2 regions of the Pseudorhizobium marinum genome follow, and region 2 is predicted to be linked to the other one. Evidence: riboswitches for the same ligand, from Rfam matches in the RefSeq annotation. Region 2 holds a riboswitch; the other holds the start of a gene.
The links. A riboswitch is a leader RNA that binds a small molecule or an ion and turns the genes downstream of it on or off. The one in region 2 is predicted to bind cobalamin.
Positions count from the first base shown of each region.

Region 1: linked by a shared signal. The riboswitch ahead of EO99_RS0124560 (ABC transporter substrate-binding protein) and the one ahead of EO99_RS0123770 (DUF1636 family protein) in region 2 are both predicted to bind cobalamin.

Region 1 is NZ_JMQK01000039.1:7,361-14,779, reverse strand. It holds gene clpB (ATP-dependent chaperone ClpB) at 1-1,282, opposite strand, end outside; cobalamin riboswitch at 1,860-2,088, shown strand; gene EO99_RS0124560 (ABC transporter substrate-binding protein) at 2,248-3,264, shown strand; gene EO99_RS0124555 (FecCD family ABC transporter permease) at 3,261-4,301, shown strand; gene EO99_RS0124550 (ABC transporter ATP-binding protein) at 4,298-5,062, shown strand; gene EO99_RS0124545 (class I SAM-dependent methyltransferase) at 5,146-6,195, opposite strand; gene EO99_RS0124540 (alpha/beta fold hydrolase) at 6,358-7,416, opposite strand.
Region 2 is NZ_JMQK01000032.1:11,038-18,456, forward strand. It holds gene cobD (threonine-phosphate decarboxylase CobD) at 1-191, opposite strand, end outside; gene cbiB (adenosylcobinamide-phosphate synthase CbiB) at 199-1,167, shown strand; gene EO99_RS0123750 (cobyric acid synthase) at 1,151-2,608, opposite strand; gene cobO (cob(I)yrinic acid a,c-diamide adenosyltransferase) at 2,612-3,226, opposite strand; gene EO99_RS0123760 (CbtA family protein) at 3,223-3,960, opposite strand; gene EO99_RS0123765 (CbtB domain-containing protein) at 3,972-4,148, opposite strand; cobalamin riboswitch at 4,185-4,376, opposite strand; cobalamin riboswitch at 4,435-4,641, shown strand; gene EO99_RS0123770 (DUF1636 family protein) at 4,743-5,138, shown strand; gene cobW (cobalamin biosynthesis protein CobW) at 5,135-6,172, shown strand; gene cobN (cobaltochelatase subunit CobN) at 6,187-7,419, shown strand, end outside.

The DNA.
Region 1 (7,419 bases), on a different contig from region 2:
CGCGCTCGATCTTCAGCTGCATGATCCGCCGGTCGAGCTCGTCGAGCTCCTCGGGCTTGGAATCCACCTGCATTCTCAGCCGCGACGCCGCCTCGTCCATCAGGTCGATCGCCTTGTCGGGCAGGAAGCGGTCGGTGATATAGCGGTGCGAGAGGGTCGCGGCCGCCACCAGCGCGGAATCGGAGATCCGCACCTTGTGGTGCTGCTCGTATTTTTCCTTCAGGCCGCGCAGGATCGAGATGGTGTCCTCGACCGTCGGCTCGTTGACCATGACCGGCTGGAACCGGCGGGCAAGGGCTGCATCCTTCTCCACGTGCTTGCGGTATTCGTCGAGCGTGGTGGCGCCGACGCAATGCAGTTCGCCGCGGGCGAGCGCCGGCTTCAGGAGGTTGGACGCATCCATCGCGCCGTCCGCCTTGCCGGCCCCGACGAGCGTATGCATCTCATCGATGAACAGGATGATCTCGCCGTTTTCCGACTGGACCTCGTTCAGCACCGCCTTCAGCCGCTCCTCGAACTCGCCGCGGTACTTCGCACCGGCGATCAGCGAGCCCATGTCGAGCGCCATCAGCCGCTTGTCCTTCAGGCTCTCCGGCACGTCGCCGTTGACGATGCGCAGCGCCAGGCCTTCGGCAATCGCCGTCTTGCCGACGCCGGGCTCGCCGATCAGCACCGGATTGTTCTTGGTGCGGCGCGACAGCACCTGGATCGTCCGGCGGATCTCGTCGTCACGGCCGATCACCGGATCGAGCCGGCCCTCGCGGGCTTCTGCCGTCAGATCGCGGGCATATTTCTTCAGCGCGTCGAAACCCTGCTCGGCATTGGCGCTGTCGGCCGTGCGGCCCTTGCGCAGGTCGTTGATCGCCTGGTTGAGGGCGTTCGCCGTCAGCCCGGCCTTCTTCAGCGTCGCCGCCGTCGAAGCGCTGCTTTCGATCGTCAGCGCCAGGAGAAGCCGCTCGACGGTAACGAAGCTGTCGCCCGCCTTCTTGGCCGCCTCTTCGGCGGTGGAAAAGACTTTTGCGAGCGGCTGCGACAGATAGATCTGTCCCTCGCCGCCGGACACCTTGGGCAGTTTGGCAAGTGCAGCGTCATTGGCGATGCGAGCGGCCTTGGCGTCCCCGCCGGCGCGCGCAATCAGTGCCGCGGCCATGCCCTGGTCGTCGTCGAGCAGCACCTTCAGCACATGCTCCGGCGTGAACTGCTGGTGACCGTCCGACAGCGCCTTGCTCTGGGCCGACTGCAGGAAGCCGCGCACCCGTTCCGAGTATTTTTCGATGTTCATGTCAAACCTCCACGGATCGTTCCGCCCTTCATACGGCACGGATCGATGATTGAGATTGAGCTCCCTCAAAAGGCGAGCCCGTCTGCCGTAAAAAATTCCGGCGTCGATGCAGATATGGGAGCCGATTTTAAGGATTTAAAGAGCCGTTACAGGGATCTGCGGCCGCTGCCGCAAGCACCGCCGAAGCAGCCGTCAGCGGAGCGGCGATCGCCGGAGTTCACGCCGGGACAGGCTGCCGGGGCGGATGGTAAGTCCCCAGATCATCCGGGGTGACAATCCGGCAATGCTGCGCCACTCAGCCTTGATGAAGATGCTCCGTCGCATGATCGGAGATCGGGCTTCGGTCAGTGCCATGGCAGCCTGTCGCTGACCGTCATGCTGGCGCTCGACTGGGCCTGTTCGCGCGTCAGGGCAAGGCGGAGGGCCTTCAGTCGAGACGGCATCTGGACAACCCGCGATCGGCCGGCTATAAGTAACGTTATTACATAACTTATGGAGACTTCCTGATGAAGGATCATCCCTGTTCCCGACAGGCCTGCGAGCCGCCGCTGCCGACCTTGACGTCACGTCGGCTTGGCGTTTAGCTGGCCCCGATGGTTCCCCGACGGTGACTCGAAGGGGATTAATAGGGAACACGGTGAGGCCTCCCGCAAGGGTGCCGAGACCGTGGCTGCCCCCGCAACTGTGAGCGGATTGCCACTCATCCTCGGGCGTCGCAAGGCGCCATGCCACTGGGTTATCCCGGGAAGGCAGATGAAGGGCGCATATCCGTGAGCCAGGAGACCTGCCATCGAACACCACTCAGTCAGCCGGGCGGGGATGCCCGGCAAGGGAACAGATATGACCGACCTGCACCTTTGCCCCACGGCACCCCTCCGTCTCGACCGGTTTCCCGCCGGCGGCCACGCCGCCGATGCCGTCTGAACCCACGGCATTTGCCGCCTTTCCTCTGATCGAGATAGTTCATGCACAAGCTTGTTGCCAGCCTCACGCTTTCGCTTGGCCTGATCGGCCTTGCCACGCCGGTCCTCGCCGCCACCTCCTATCCCTTGACGATCGCCAACTGCGGCCGCGAGATCACCTTCGACAAGGCGCCTTCGCGGATCGTCTCGATCGGTCAGGGGATGACCGAAATCCTCTTGTCCCTTGATCTGGCCGAAAAGATCGCCGGAACCTCCGTCTGGGTCGGCCCGGTACTGCCGCAATATGCGGAGATCAATCGCGGCATCCAACGGCTTGCCGACAATGATCCGAGCTTTGAATCCGTCGTCGGGCGGGAGCCGGATCTGGTCGCGGCCGAATTCGAATGGCACGTCGGCGCGCAGGGCTCGGTCGGCAAGCGCGAGCAGTTTGCGCAACTGGGCATCGACACCTATGTCGCGCCCGCCGACTGCGTCGCCAAGATCAATACCAACGGCGGCGATGGCGTTCGCGGACAACTCTTCACCATGGATCTGGTCTACCAGCAGATTGCCGAGCTCGCCGAGATCTTCGACGTGACGGAACGCGGCGACGCCCTGATTGCCGATCTGAAGCAGCGGGAAGCCGCAGCCAGGGCCTCGGTCGCCGGCGCCTCCGGCAAGAACCTGCCCGTCGTCTTCTGGTTCTCCAGCAAGGAAGTCGACGGCGACGCCTTCATTGCCGGCAGGAACGGGGCGCCCGCCTATATCCTCGGGACGCTGGGTGCCGGCAATGTCGTCGACACGCAGGAAGAATGGCCGCTCGTCGGCTGGGAGACCATCGCGGACGCAAATCCCGCCGTCATCGTCATCGCCACCATGGATCGCCGCCGCTATGCCGCCGACGATCCGCAGGTGAAGATCGATTTCCTGGAGAACGATCCCGTCACCCGGGAGCTCGACGCCGTGAGGAACCGGCGCTTCGTCCTGATGGACGCGCAGGCGATGAACCCCACCATCCGCACGATCGACGGCATCGAGATCCTTGCGAACGGCATCAAGACCTTCGGTCTTTCCCCGTGAGTCTGGCCTTTCCCGCGCGTTCGCCGCGGTGGGCGCTTGTTGCGCTTGCCGCGGTCGGCCTCCTGCTTCTTGCCCTGATGGTGAGCCTCGCCGTGTCGATCGGCGAGATCGCCATTCCGCTCGCCACCACCGCAAAGGCCGTCGCCAACCGGCTCTTTGCCGCCGACTTCGAACTCAGCCGCATCCACCAGGGCATCATCTGGGACTATCGCCTCAGCCGCGCGCTGGTCGCCGCCAGCGCCGGCGCCTCGCTGGCGCTCTGCGGCGCGGTGCTGCAGGCGCTGCTGCGCAATCCCCTGGCCGAACCCTATGTGCTCGGCATCTCCGCCGGCGCCTCCACCGGCGCCGTCTGCGTTACTATCCTCGGGTTCGGCTATGGCGTGCTCAGCCTCTCCGGCGGCGCCTTCATCGGTGCGGCCATCGCCTTCCTGCTGGTCGGCATCCTGGCGGCGGGCGTCGGCGGCACCAGCGAGCGCGTCATTCTCTGCGGCGTTGCCGGATCGCAGCTCTTCAGTGCCCTGACCTCCTATATCGTCACCACCTCCGCCAATGCCGAACAGGCCCGCGGCGTGCTGTTCTGGCTGCTCGGATCGCTGAGCGGCGTGCGCTGGCCGGATGTCTATCTTTCGGCGCCCGTGGCGCTCGTCGGCCTTGTCGTCTGCCTGGCGCATGTGCGCGCGCTCGACGCCTTCGCCTTCGGCAAGGATGCCGCCGCCGCACTCGGCATCTCCGTCCGGCGGGTGCAGGTCGTGCTGCTCGGCACCACCGCCGCCATGACGGCCTGCGTCGTCAGCATGGTCGGATCGATCGGCTTCGTCGGCCTCGTCGTCCCCCATGCGGCCCGCTTCCTGGTCGGCCCCGGCCATGCGCGCCTGCTGCCGGCAGCCGCTCTCTTCGGCGCCATCTTCATGGTCGCGGCCGACATCATCTCGCGCATCATCATCCCGCAGCAGATCCTGCCGATCGGTGTCGTGACGGCGCTCTTCGGCGCCCCCGCCTTCGCGCTGATCCTCTATCGCGCTCGGAGAACGGCATGAGCATCGCCCTCGATGACGTCAGCTTCGCCGCCGGTGACACCCTCATCGTCGACGGCGTCAGCCTGCAGGCGGAAAGGGGCAAGGTGCTCGGCCTCCTCGGACCGAACGGATCCGGGAAATCAAGCCTCCTCCGGTTGATCTGCCGGCTGCGGAAGATCCGCAGCGGCGTCATCCGTCTGGACGACGACGACCTCTCGTCGATAACCCGCGCCGCGCTCGCCCGGCGCATCGCGCTCGTCGAGCAGCAGGCGGAAACGGACACGCAGATGACCGTGCGCGAGGTGGTCCGGCTCGGCCGCACCCCGCACCGCGGTTTTCTCACCCCATGGTCGCTGCAGGACGAGGCGGCCGTCACGGAAGCGCTCGCGCGGGTCGACATGCAGGAGCGCGCCGACCGGCTCTGGCAGACGCTCTCCGGCGGCGAGCGGCAGCGCGTCCATCTCGCCCGGGCGCTCGCCCAGGAGCCGGACGAACTGCTTCTCGACGAGCCGACCAACCACCTCGACATCCAGCACCAGCTCGACATTCTGTCGCTGGTCTCCAGGCTCGGCATCACCTGCATCGTCGCACTGCATGATCTCAACCTCGCGGCCATGTTCTGCGATCGGCTGGCGGTGCTGGAGGGAGGCCGCATCGTCGCCGCCGGCACGCCGGAGGCGGTCCTGACCGAGGACCTGCTCGAGAGAGTCTTTGGCGTCCGTGCCCATGTGGAGAAGTCGCCGGTGCACGGCCGCTGCAACATCCAGTACCGCATGGGCTGAACCGCCGCGCCGACGCGCAAAGGGCGGGCACCGGTTTGCAATCCGGTGCCCGCCCTTGCTGTCTGAGGATGTAGCGTCCGCCGTCAGCTGGCCTCCAGCACCATGTTCAGCGGCGTTTGCGCTGCCCGTCTGACCTTGCTGAAGCCGCCGGAGCGAATCACCTCGGTCAGCCGCCGTTCTCCCGCCTGCGCCCCGAGCGCCAGCCCGGTCTCCTGCGCCAGCGATGTCGGCACGCAGATCATCGTCGATGCCGCATAATAGAGCCGCCCGACCGGATTGATGTTCTCGTCCAGCGTATCGGCAGCCATGGGTTCGACGACCATCCAGATCCCGCCCGGTTTCAGCGCCTTGCGGATATGGGCGGCCGCCGCTTCCGGGTCGCCCATGTCGTGCAGGCAATCGAAGCAGGTGATCAGGTCGAAGTCGCGTCCCTCGAAATCCTGCGCCCGGCCGACCTCGAAGTGCAGGTTCGTCAGCCCATGCGACTGGGCGTGCGCACTCGCCGCGGCGATCGAGCCGGCATGGAAGTCATAGCCGGTGAACTGCGATTTCGGAAAGGCCTGCGCCATCAGGATGGTCGACAACCCGTGGCCGCAGCCCACATCGGCCACCTTGGCGCCCTGCTTCAGCTTGTCGAGCACCCCGTCGAGCGCCGGGAGCCACTCCTGCACCAGCGCATTGACATAGCCGGGGCGAAACAGCCGTGCCACCGCGCAGAACAGGCATCCCGCCTGCTCGCCCCAGGCCACGCCGCGGCCGGTCTTGAAGGCCGCCTGCACCTTCGGCTGGTTTTCCAGCATGGCCGCGGCCGTGTCGAAGGCGCCGATCAGGTGAACGGGGCTGTCCGGCTCGGCAAACACATAGGCCTGCTCGGGCGTCAGCGAAAACTGTCCGTGCTCGTGCTGGACATAGCCCGAGGCGGCCTGCGCCGCGAGCCATTCCCGCACGTAGCGTGGCGCGCATTCTGCCGCTTTCGCCAGTTCGTCGGCGGTCGCCGGGCCGATCTGCTTCAGCGTCCTGTAAAGGCCGAGCGCATCGCCGATGCGCACCAGCGGCACGCTGACGGCTCCGCCGAGATCGCCGAGCACGCGGCCGACGAGCTCGTTCAGGGTCGTTTCATTGAGGTCTGGCACGTAAATTCCTCCTTGTGTCGGGACGGCCTCTTGCCGCCCATGACCCGAAGGATGAACCCGATGCCCGCACCCGCCATGAGGCGCATGTCCCGCGCCGGAGAGAAAAGCGGGCCGCCGCATGGGACAGATGTCCTTGTCCGCGCCGGTCGACGGCGGCGCGCCTCAGCGCGACAGCGCAATGACGATGGCCTGCGAACGGCTGCGGACCCCGAGCTTGCTGAAGATCACCGAAAGCTGGTTGCGCACCGTCTTCACGCTCTTGCCCAGACGGTCGGCAATCACGCGGTTGTCGAGGCCTTCGGCGACGAGCGTGAGCAGCTCTTCCTCCGCTGGCGTGAGAGCCGCCTCGCGCACCGCACGCGGCAACGCCGGCCGATCCTGGCCGAGAAAGGTGGCGAGCTCGCTCTGGAACACCTCCCAGGCCGGCTCCCCTGACAGGAGAACGTGGTTCTTGCTCTCCAGCGGCACGAAGCGGGCGCCAGGAATGGCGGCTGCGAGCTTGCAGCCCTGCTCGAAGGGAATGCGCATGTCGCCGCGGCAATGAGCGATCAGGGTCGGCACGCGAAGCTGTGCGGCCAGGTGCAGCACATCGATTCCCTGCATTTCGGAGAGCAGCTGGGCGGCAACCTCCGCCGTCGCCGTCACCCGTTCCAGATCGCCCCACCAGCGATGCTGCTCGGGCGTTCCTTCCGGAATGAAGAGATGGGTGAAGAACCGGCAGAAGGCGGGATTGTCGCGCCCCCAGCCGATGCGGACGAAATTCACCAGCGTCTCGGCCTCGAGCCGTTCCGCCTCCGTCTGCGCCCTTATGCGGGCGCCCTGGCCGTAGGCGTTCAGAAGCACGAGACGGGACACCCGCTCGGGATGCCTCAGCGCATAGGTAATGGCCAGCGCCCCGCCCTGCGAAACACCGAAAAGCGCAAACTGCGGCTCCTCGATCGAGGCCGCGACGGCATCCAGGTCCGCATGCCAGGCGTCGATGGAAAGGTCGGCGACATGACGGTCCGAAAGGCCGCAGCCGCGCGGATCATAACGGATGAAGCGGCTCCTGGCAGCCAGGGCCAGAAGCCACGGCCGCCAGATGGGGCTCTCCAGATCGTAGTCCACATGGCTGAGCCAGTGCGCCGCCTTCAGGAGCACCGGTCCGCGTCCGCACGAGGCAACGGCGATGCGCGTGCCGTCGGCCGAGGTGCAGAACCCTATGGTCTGGCTGGGTTTCATGCC
Region 2 (7,419 bases):
TTGAGCCGCTCGGCAAGGGCGGGCTCCGGCAGCCGCGAGAAAGCATTGGCTGGCACGGCGGAATGTGGATACGAATAGGGATTGATGCCGGTGGAGAGATCGATCCACGGCTCGGGCGCATGCGGGAACTGCAGCCGCGCCCGTGCCAGATTGCCCCCATGCTGGATCGTCCCGTCAGCTCCAGATGCCATACGCCGCATGTACCTCCTTCTTGCCTTCCTCGCCCTGCTGACCGAACGCCTGATTGGCTATCCGCAATGGCTCTACCGCCTGATCGGTCATCCCGTCACCTGGATCGGCGCCCTGATCTCGCGTCTCGACCGGAGCTGGAACCGCGAGAGCCAGAGCTTTGCGCGCCGCAAGGCCTGGGGCAGCGCCGCGCTCGTGGTCCTCATCGGCGTGACTGTCGCCATCTCGTTTATCATTGAGCGTCTTCTTGCCGGAAGCCAGAGCGGCTTCCTCGTGCTGGTGCTGATCGCCGCCATGCTGCCGGCGCAGAAGAGCCTGGAAAGCCATGTCGAGGCCGTCGCCGCAGCACTGGAGACCGGCGGGCTGGAGGCCGGCCGCAAGGCGGTCTCGATGATCGTCGGCCGCGATCCGGAGCAGCTGGACGAGGCGGGCGTCTGCCGGGCGGCGGTCGAAAGCCTGGCGGAGAATTTCTCCGACGGCATCGTCGCGCCTGCCTTCTGGCTGGGGGCGGCCGGGCTTGGCGGTGGCGCCGCCTACAAGGCTTCCAATACCGCCGACAGCATGATCGGCCATCGCTCTGCCCGTCACGAAGCCTTCGGCTGGGCGGCCGCCCGGTTCGACGACCTGATCAACCTGCCGGCCTCGCGCCTGAGCGGCGCTCTGTTCGTGGCCGCCGCCTGCCTTCTTCCCGGCGCCTCGCCGAAAGCTGCCATCGCCGCCATCCGCCGCGATGCGCAGCATCACCGGTCGCCGAACGCGGGCTGGCCGGAGGCGGCCATGGCGGGTGCGCTCGGCATCGCGCTTGCCGGTCCGCGCAGCTACGGCGGAGAGATGATCCAGGCGCGGTTCATGGGGTCGGGAGGACGCGCCGAACTGACGGCTGCCGACATCCGCCGGGCGCTGACGCTGGCGCGCATCGCCGACGCCCTGCTGATCGGCCTTTTCGGCCTGGCGGCGCTGGCTATCTGGCAATTCTAAGCAATCCGTCGAGATCGAGGTGCCGCTCCACATGCGCGGCCAGACGGTCGAGCACGGCATCCACATCCGCCTCGTAATCGAGATCCGACGGCGCGCCGCCCAGCCTCTGCAGCCAGGCACCGCGCTGGCGATTATTGCCGAAGAGGCCGTGAAGATAGGTGCCGACCACCTGTCCGCTCGCCGAGATGGCGCCCTCCGCCGCACCGGACACGGTCGCGAACGGACGGGCGCAATCGGGTCCGCCGGTGCGACCGATGTGCATTTCATAGCCGCTCAGCGGCTCGCCGTCGAAGCTCTCGCCCGAGACGGCTTCCAGCCGCTTGTCGCCGGACAGCACGGTGTCGACGTCGAGCAGTCCCAGTCCGGCAAACGTCCCCGGCTGCCCCTCGAGACCTTCGGAATCGGCAAGCGTTTTGCCAAGCATCTGGTAGCCGCCGCAAAGACCGAGCACCCGCCCACCGCGGCGCACATGCGCGGCGATGTCGACGTCGAGCCCGCTCTCCTTCAGCACCTGAAGGTCGGAGATCGTCGCCTTCGAGCCGACCAGCAGGACGAGGTCGCAATCGCCCGGAATGACCTCGCCCGGACGCACCCGGATCAGGTCGACGTCGGGCTCCGCCGCCAGCGGGTCGAGGTCGTCGAAATTGGAGATATGCGGCAGGACCGGCACCGCGATGCGCAGCCGGGCGCCGGCCTTGCGCTCGATCTTGTCGCTCAGCCCCAGCGCGTCCTCCGCCGGCAGCCGGACCGCCTCTCGGAAAAACGGCAGAAGCCCGATCGTCTGCCAGCCAGTGAGCGTCGCGATGATCCGCATTCCGTCATCGAAGAGCGCGGGATCGCCCCTGAACCGGTTGACGATGAAGCCCCGGATCATCGCCGCATCCTCCGGATCGAGGACGAGCTTCGTGCCCGCGAGGCTGGCGATGACGCCGCCGCGGTCGATATCGCCGATCAGCACCACCGGCACGTCGGCGGCGCGCGCAAACCCCATGTTGGCGATGTCGTTCTGGCGCAGATTGACCTCCGAGGCACTGCCCGCGCCTTCGACCAGCACCAGATCGGCCTGCCCCTTGAGAAGGCCAAAACTCTCCAGCACCCGCGGCATCAGCTGCGGCTTCAGGCCCTGGTACTCGGCGGCCCTGGCGTTGCCGAAGACCCGCCCCTGCACCACCACCTGCGCACCGACCTCGCTTTGCGGCTTCAGCAGCACCGGGTTCATGTGGACGCTCAAGGGCGCACCGGCGGCGCGCGCCTGCAGCGCCTGGGCCCGGCCGATTTCGCCGCCGTCTGCGGTGACCGCGGCATTGTTGGACATGTTCTGCGGCTTGAACGGCAGGACCTTCAGGCCGCGCAGGGTGAAGGCGCGCGCCAGGGCGGCGACGACAAGCGACTTGCCGACGTCCGATCCCGTGCCCTGGAACATGAGGGACCGGGCTGCCATGATCTAGAACTCGATGCCGGACTGGGCCTTCACGCCGGCCTTGAAGTGGTGTTTTACGAGCGTCATCTCGGTGACCAGGTCGGCGGCGTCGATAAGGGCCGGCTTGGCGTTGCGGCCGGTGACGACCACGTGCAGGTCCGGCCGGCGGGCCTGCAGCTCGCCAACAACCTTGTCGAGGTCGAGGTACTCGTAGCGAAGCGCGATGTTGAGCTCGTCGAGAACCACGAGCCCGATCGTCTCGTCCGCCATCAGTTCCAGCGCCTTCTCCCAGGCGCGCTCGGCGGCGGCGATATCGCGCTTCAGATCCTGGGTTTCCCAGGTGAAGCCTTCGCCCATGGTGTGCCAGACGACGCGATCGCCGAAGACGGCGAGCGCCGGCTGCTCGCCGGTCGACCAGCCGCCCTTGATGAACTGCACGATCCCGACGCGGCGGTTATGCCCAAGCATGCGCAGCGCCAGCCCAAAGGCTGCCGTCGACTTGCCCTTGCCGGAGCCGGTGTGGACCATGAGAAGACCCTTTTCGACGGTCTTCTCGGCCACCTCCGCATCCTGCACCGCCTTGCGGTTGGCCATCTTGGCGCGGTGGCGCTCCTCGGCCTGATCGGTAATATCCTTCACCGGACAGGCTCTGCAGTGCCAGTCGAATAGACCTCTTCGCCGCCGCGAAGCCTTGCCCGGACCAAACCGGACACAGCACCAAGCAGCGCCCAGAAGACGAGGCTGGTGGCAAGCACCGCGGCCACGAAGCGGGCATGCAGCTCCGCCGGCACCGCCGTCTCGTAGCTTGCCGGATGCGGCGCGCCGAGAATATGCGGCAAGACAAGCAGGACGACCGCAACGACGGCGAGAACCGGGGTGCGGGTATAGGCGAGGAGACCGAGCGCGACGGCCGTGCAGCCGGCGGTCGCGACCCACCACAGCTGCCGCGCACCGAGTTCTGCGGCCGGCATGCCGGGAAGCTCGGGCGGCAGGCCGAGGCCGGGCGCCAGGCTGAAGGCGAGGAAGCCGGCAAGGCCGAACATCAGGCCGCCGCGCCAGTCCTTCAGACCGCCCAGCGCTTCGGCGGCGGTCACGAGAAGGAGGGCAAAGCCGATCCCGGCCAGCATGTTGGCGGCAGCGGTATAGAGGAAGCGCTCGGCGCCGTCGGCCGGCATCCAGGCTTCGGCATCATCGTGATGGTCCGCGGGAGCGGCCGCGTCATGGGAATGACCCGCTTCGGCACCGGCACCCTCGAAGGTTTCGGCCTGGACAATCAGCGGAACGGTGGCAAAGCTCTGCATCACGGTGAGCATGAGCCCGGACAACAGTCCGGCGATCACCGCCGCGAGGACGATGTTGCGAAACAACGACATGTCAGAATTCCTCAGTGGCAGGGAAACGCGAGCGAATGGCGCGAGTCGTGCGCCGCGTTGTGCACGACTTCCATGTGGGAGAAGCCGACGAAGCCGACGAAGAAGAGGCCGAGCATCGCTGTCATGCTGAGGGGGATGATCTTGGAGGCGGAAATGCCGATTGCGCCGGCTGCCGTCTTGGTCGTCATTATGTCTGTCCTTTCACCCTCCACCCGAGGGCATTCGTTTTCACATGGCCGCCGGCAGGTCTCCTGGCTCGCGGATCAGACGCTCTCTCCCGCCTTCCCGGATCGCTCCAGTGGCATGATGGGATCAAGCTCTCCGCTCACAGTTGCGGGGGCAGCCGCGGAGTTGACGAACCCGTCTCACCGCATTCCCTCTGGTCCCTTTCGGGCACCGACGACGGGTCACTATAACCCAAAAGCTCCGAGCGGCAATCGTCTTTGCGACGCATTGACACGAACCGGCGACCGGGCTTACTGAAAGCCTGACGGTTCTTTTCCGGCAACGGAGAAGACGAAAAGGGAATGCGGTGCGATCCGGCAACGGGTCAATGCCGCGGCTGCCCCCGCAACTGTAAGCGGAGAGCTTCTGCCAAAAAGCCACTGGGGTGATCCCGGGAAGGTGGGCAGCAAGCGACGACCCGCGAGCCAGGAGACCTGCCGTCGCCATGTCTATGCTTTTCCGGGCGGGGTGCTCCGGAGGAAGCCCTGGATCACCAAGGCGAGGCTGCCAGCGGCAGTCCGTCGCGCGCCCCATATCGATCGAGTTGGAACGCGGCCTTGAGTGACGACCCCGCCATCAGAGACACCGACGTCACGATCTTCGTGTGCACAAACTGCCGCTGCGCGACCGATTCCGAACTGCGCCCCGGCGTGGCGCTGATCGAGGCGCTGCGCGACGCGACGGCCGACCTGCCGCTCGCCGTCAAGCCCGTCACCTGCCTTGCCAACTGCCAGAAGAGCCCGAGTGCGGCCTTTTCCCATCGCAGCGGCTGGTCCTATGTCTTCGGCCATCTCGCGCTGGAGAACGTGCCCGACATCGTCACCGGCGCCATGATGCTGGCCGAGGACGAGCGCGGCTTCCTGCCCCTGCGCGGACGTCCGACCTGCCTTCGCGGCAACGGCATGTCCGCCCGCATTCCCCCCTTCAACCACCACGAGGACATGCCCACATGAGCGTCACCTTCGACCGCATCCCCTGCACCGTCGTCACAGGCTTCCTGGGCGCCGGCAAGACGACGCTGATCCGCAACCTCATCGAGAATCTCGACGGCAAGCGGCTGGCGATCATCGTCAACGAGTTCGGCGATGTCGGCATCGACGGCGAGGTCCTGAAGGGCTGCGGCATCGAGAGCTGCCCGGACGACAACATCATCGAGCTCGCCAACGGCTGCATCTGCTGCACCGTCGCCGACGACTTTGTGCCCGCGATCGACCAGATCCTGGCACGCGAGCCGCGCGTCGACCACATCCTGATCGAGACCTCGGGTCTGGCGCTGCCCAAGCCCCTCGTGCAGGCCTTCCAGTGGCCCGCCGTCAAGGCGCGGGTCACGGTTGATGCCGTCATTGCGGTGGTCGACGGCCTCGCGCTTGCCGAAGGCCGGGTGGCCCACGACCATGCGGCCCTGGAGGCGCAGCGCCTGTCCGACGACAGCATCGACCACGACGATCCGGTCGAGGAAGTGTTCGACGACCAGATCGCCTGCGCCGACATGATCGTGCTGACCAAGACCGACCTCATCGACGCCGACGGCCTGGCGCTCGCCAGGGAACGGATTTCGGCCCATCTGCCGCGGGCGGTAAAGATCATCGCTGCGGCGAACGGCCAGGTCGACCCGGCCGTGTTGATCGGGCTCGGCCTTGCGGTCGAGGACGATATCGAGAACCGCAAGACCCATCACGACGACGAGCTCGACCACGACCACGACGATTTCGACAGCTTCGTCATCGACCTGCCGGCCGTCAGCGATGCCGACGAACTGGCGCAGCGGATTTCCGCCACGGCCGAAGCCGAGAACGTGCTGCGCATAAAGGGCTTCGTGGACGTCGCGAACAAGCCGATGCGCCTGCAGGTCCAGGCGGTAGGGTCGCGCGTCAACCACTACTTCGACCGTGCCTGGGCACCCGGCGAGACCCGCCAGAGCCGCCTTGTCGTGATTGGGGAAAAGGGACTTGATCGCGACGCGATAGAAAGGATGCTGGCCGCTTAAGGCTCTGCAACGGCATGCATATTCTGGCCACCACATCGTCGTCTCTCGACGACCTCATCGAGCCGGTCGACCTGAACCAGGCGCCGGCTGATGTGGTGGTTTTGTCCTTTTCCGGCAGCGATCTGAACGGCATCGCCGCCGGCTGGCCGATAGACGGTACTCTCTCCCTGGCGACGGCCAACCTCAGCGACCTCCGGCATCCGATGTCGGTGGACCTCTGGCTGGAGAAGACGGCCTCGCAGGCGAAGCTGATCCTGGTGCGGATCCTCGGCGGCTACGACCGCTGGCAGTATGGCGCCGAGGAACTGGCGCGCATGGCACGCTCCAAAGGGATCAGGCTCGTCATGCTGCCCGGCGAATGCAGCGTCCGGGACGATCGCCTTGCCGCGGCTTCGACGGTCGACGAACCGGAACTCCTGGCCATCCTGACTTGCCTGCGCGAAGGCGGGCCGCAGAACATGCGCCTGCTGGCGTCACGACTTGCCGCTCTCGTGCGCGGCGAACAGCTGGAGCTGGAAGCGGCGCAGGTCATGCCCAAGGCCGGTTTCTATGAGCCCGCAACAGGGCCCGTCGCGCTCGAGGACCTGCTGGCCTCCTTCCCGGCCGACGCGCCGAGGTTGCCGATCCTCTTCTACCGCTCCATGCTGCTCGCCAATGACGCGGCACCCATCGACGCGCTTTTCGAGGCGCTTGCCCGTCGCGGCTACGCCCCGGTGCCGATCTTCGTCGGCAGCCTGAAGGACGAGCACAGCCTGGCATTCGTCGAGCAGGCGCTCGCCGATCTCTCTCCCGCAGCGATCCTGGCGACGACGGCCTTCGCCGCCGGCGCCGATGCGGATGGCGCGACCCTGTTCGATCGCGCTGGCGTCACAGTTTTCCAGGTTGTCATTGCAACAACGCAGCGCGATGCCTGGCGGGACAACCGCCGCGGCCTCGGCCCCTCCGATCTCGCCATGCATGTCGTGCTGCCGGAACTCGACGGCCGGCTGCTGGCCGGGCCGATCTCCTTCAAGCAGGGCAGCACCGCATCCAGCCTCGTCAACCAGCCGGAACCGGACCGGGTCGAGCAGGTCGCCGAACGCGTCACCCGCTTCCTGCGTATGAAGGCGACGCCCCGGGCCGAGCGCAAGGTGGTCATCCTGCTGCCGGACTATCCGAATGCGCCGGGCCGCACCGGCTATGCCGTCGGCCTCGACGTGCCCCAGAGCGTGCTCGGCATGCTGAGGGAACTTTCGACAGCCGGCTAT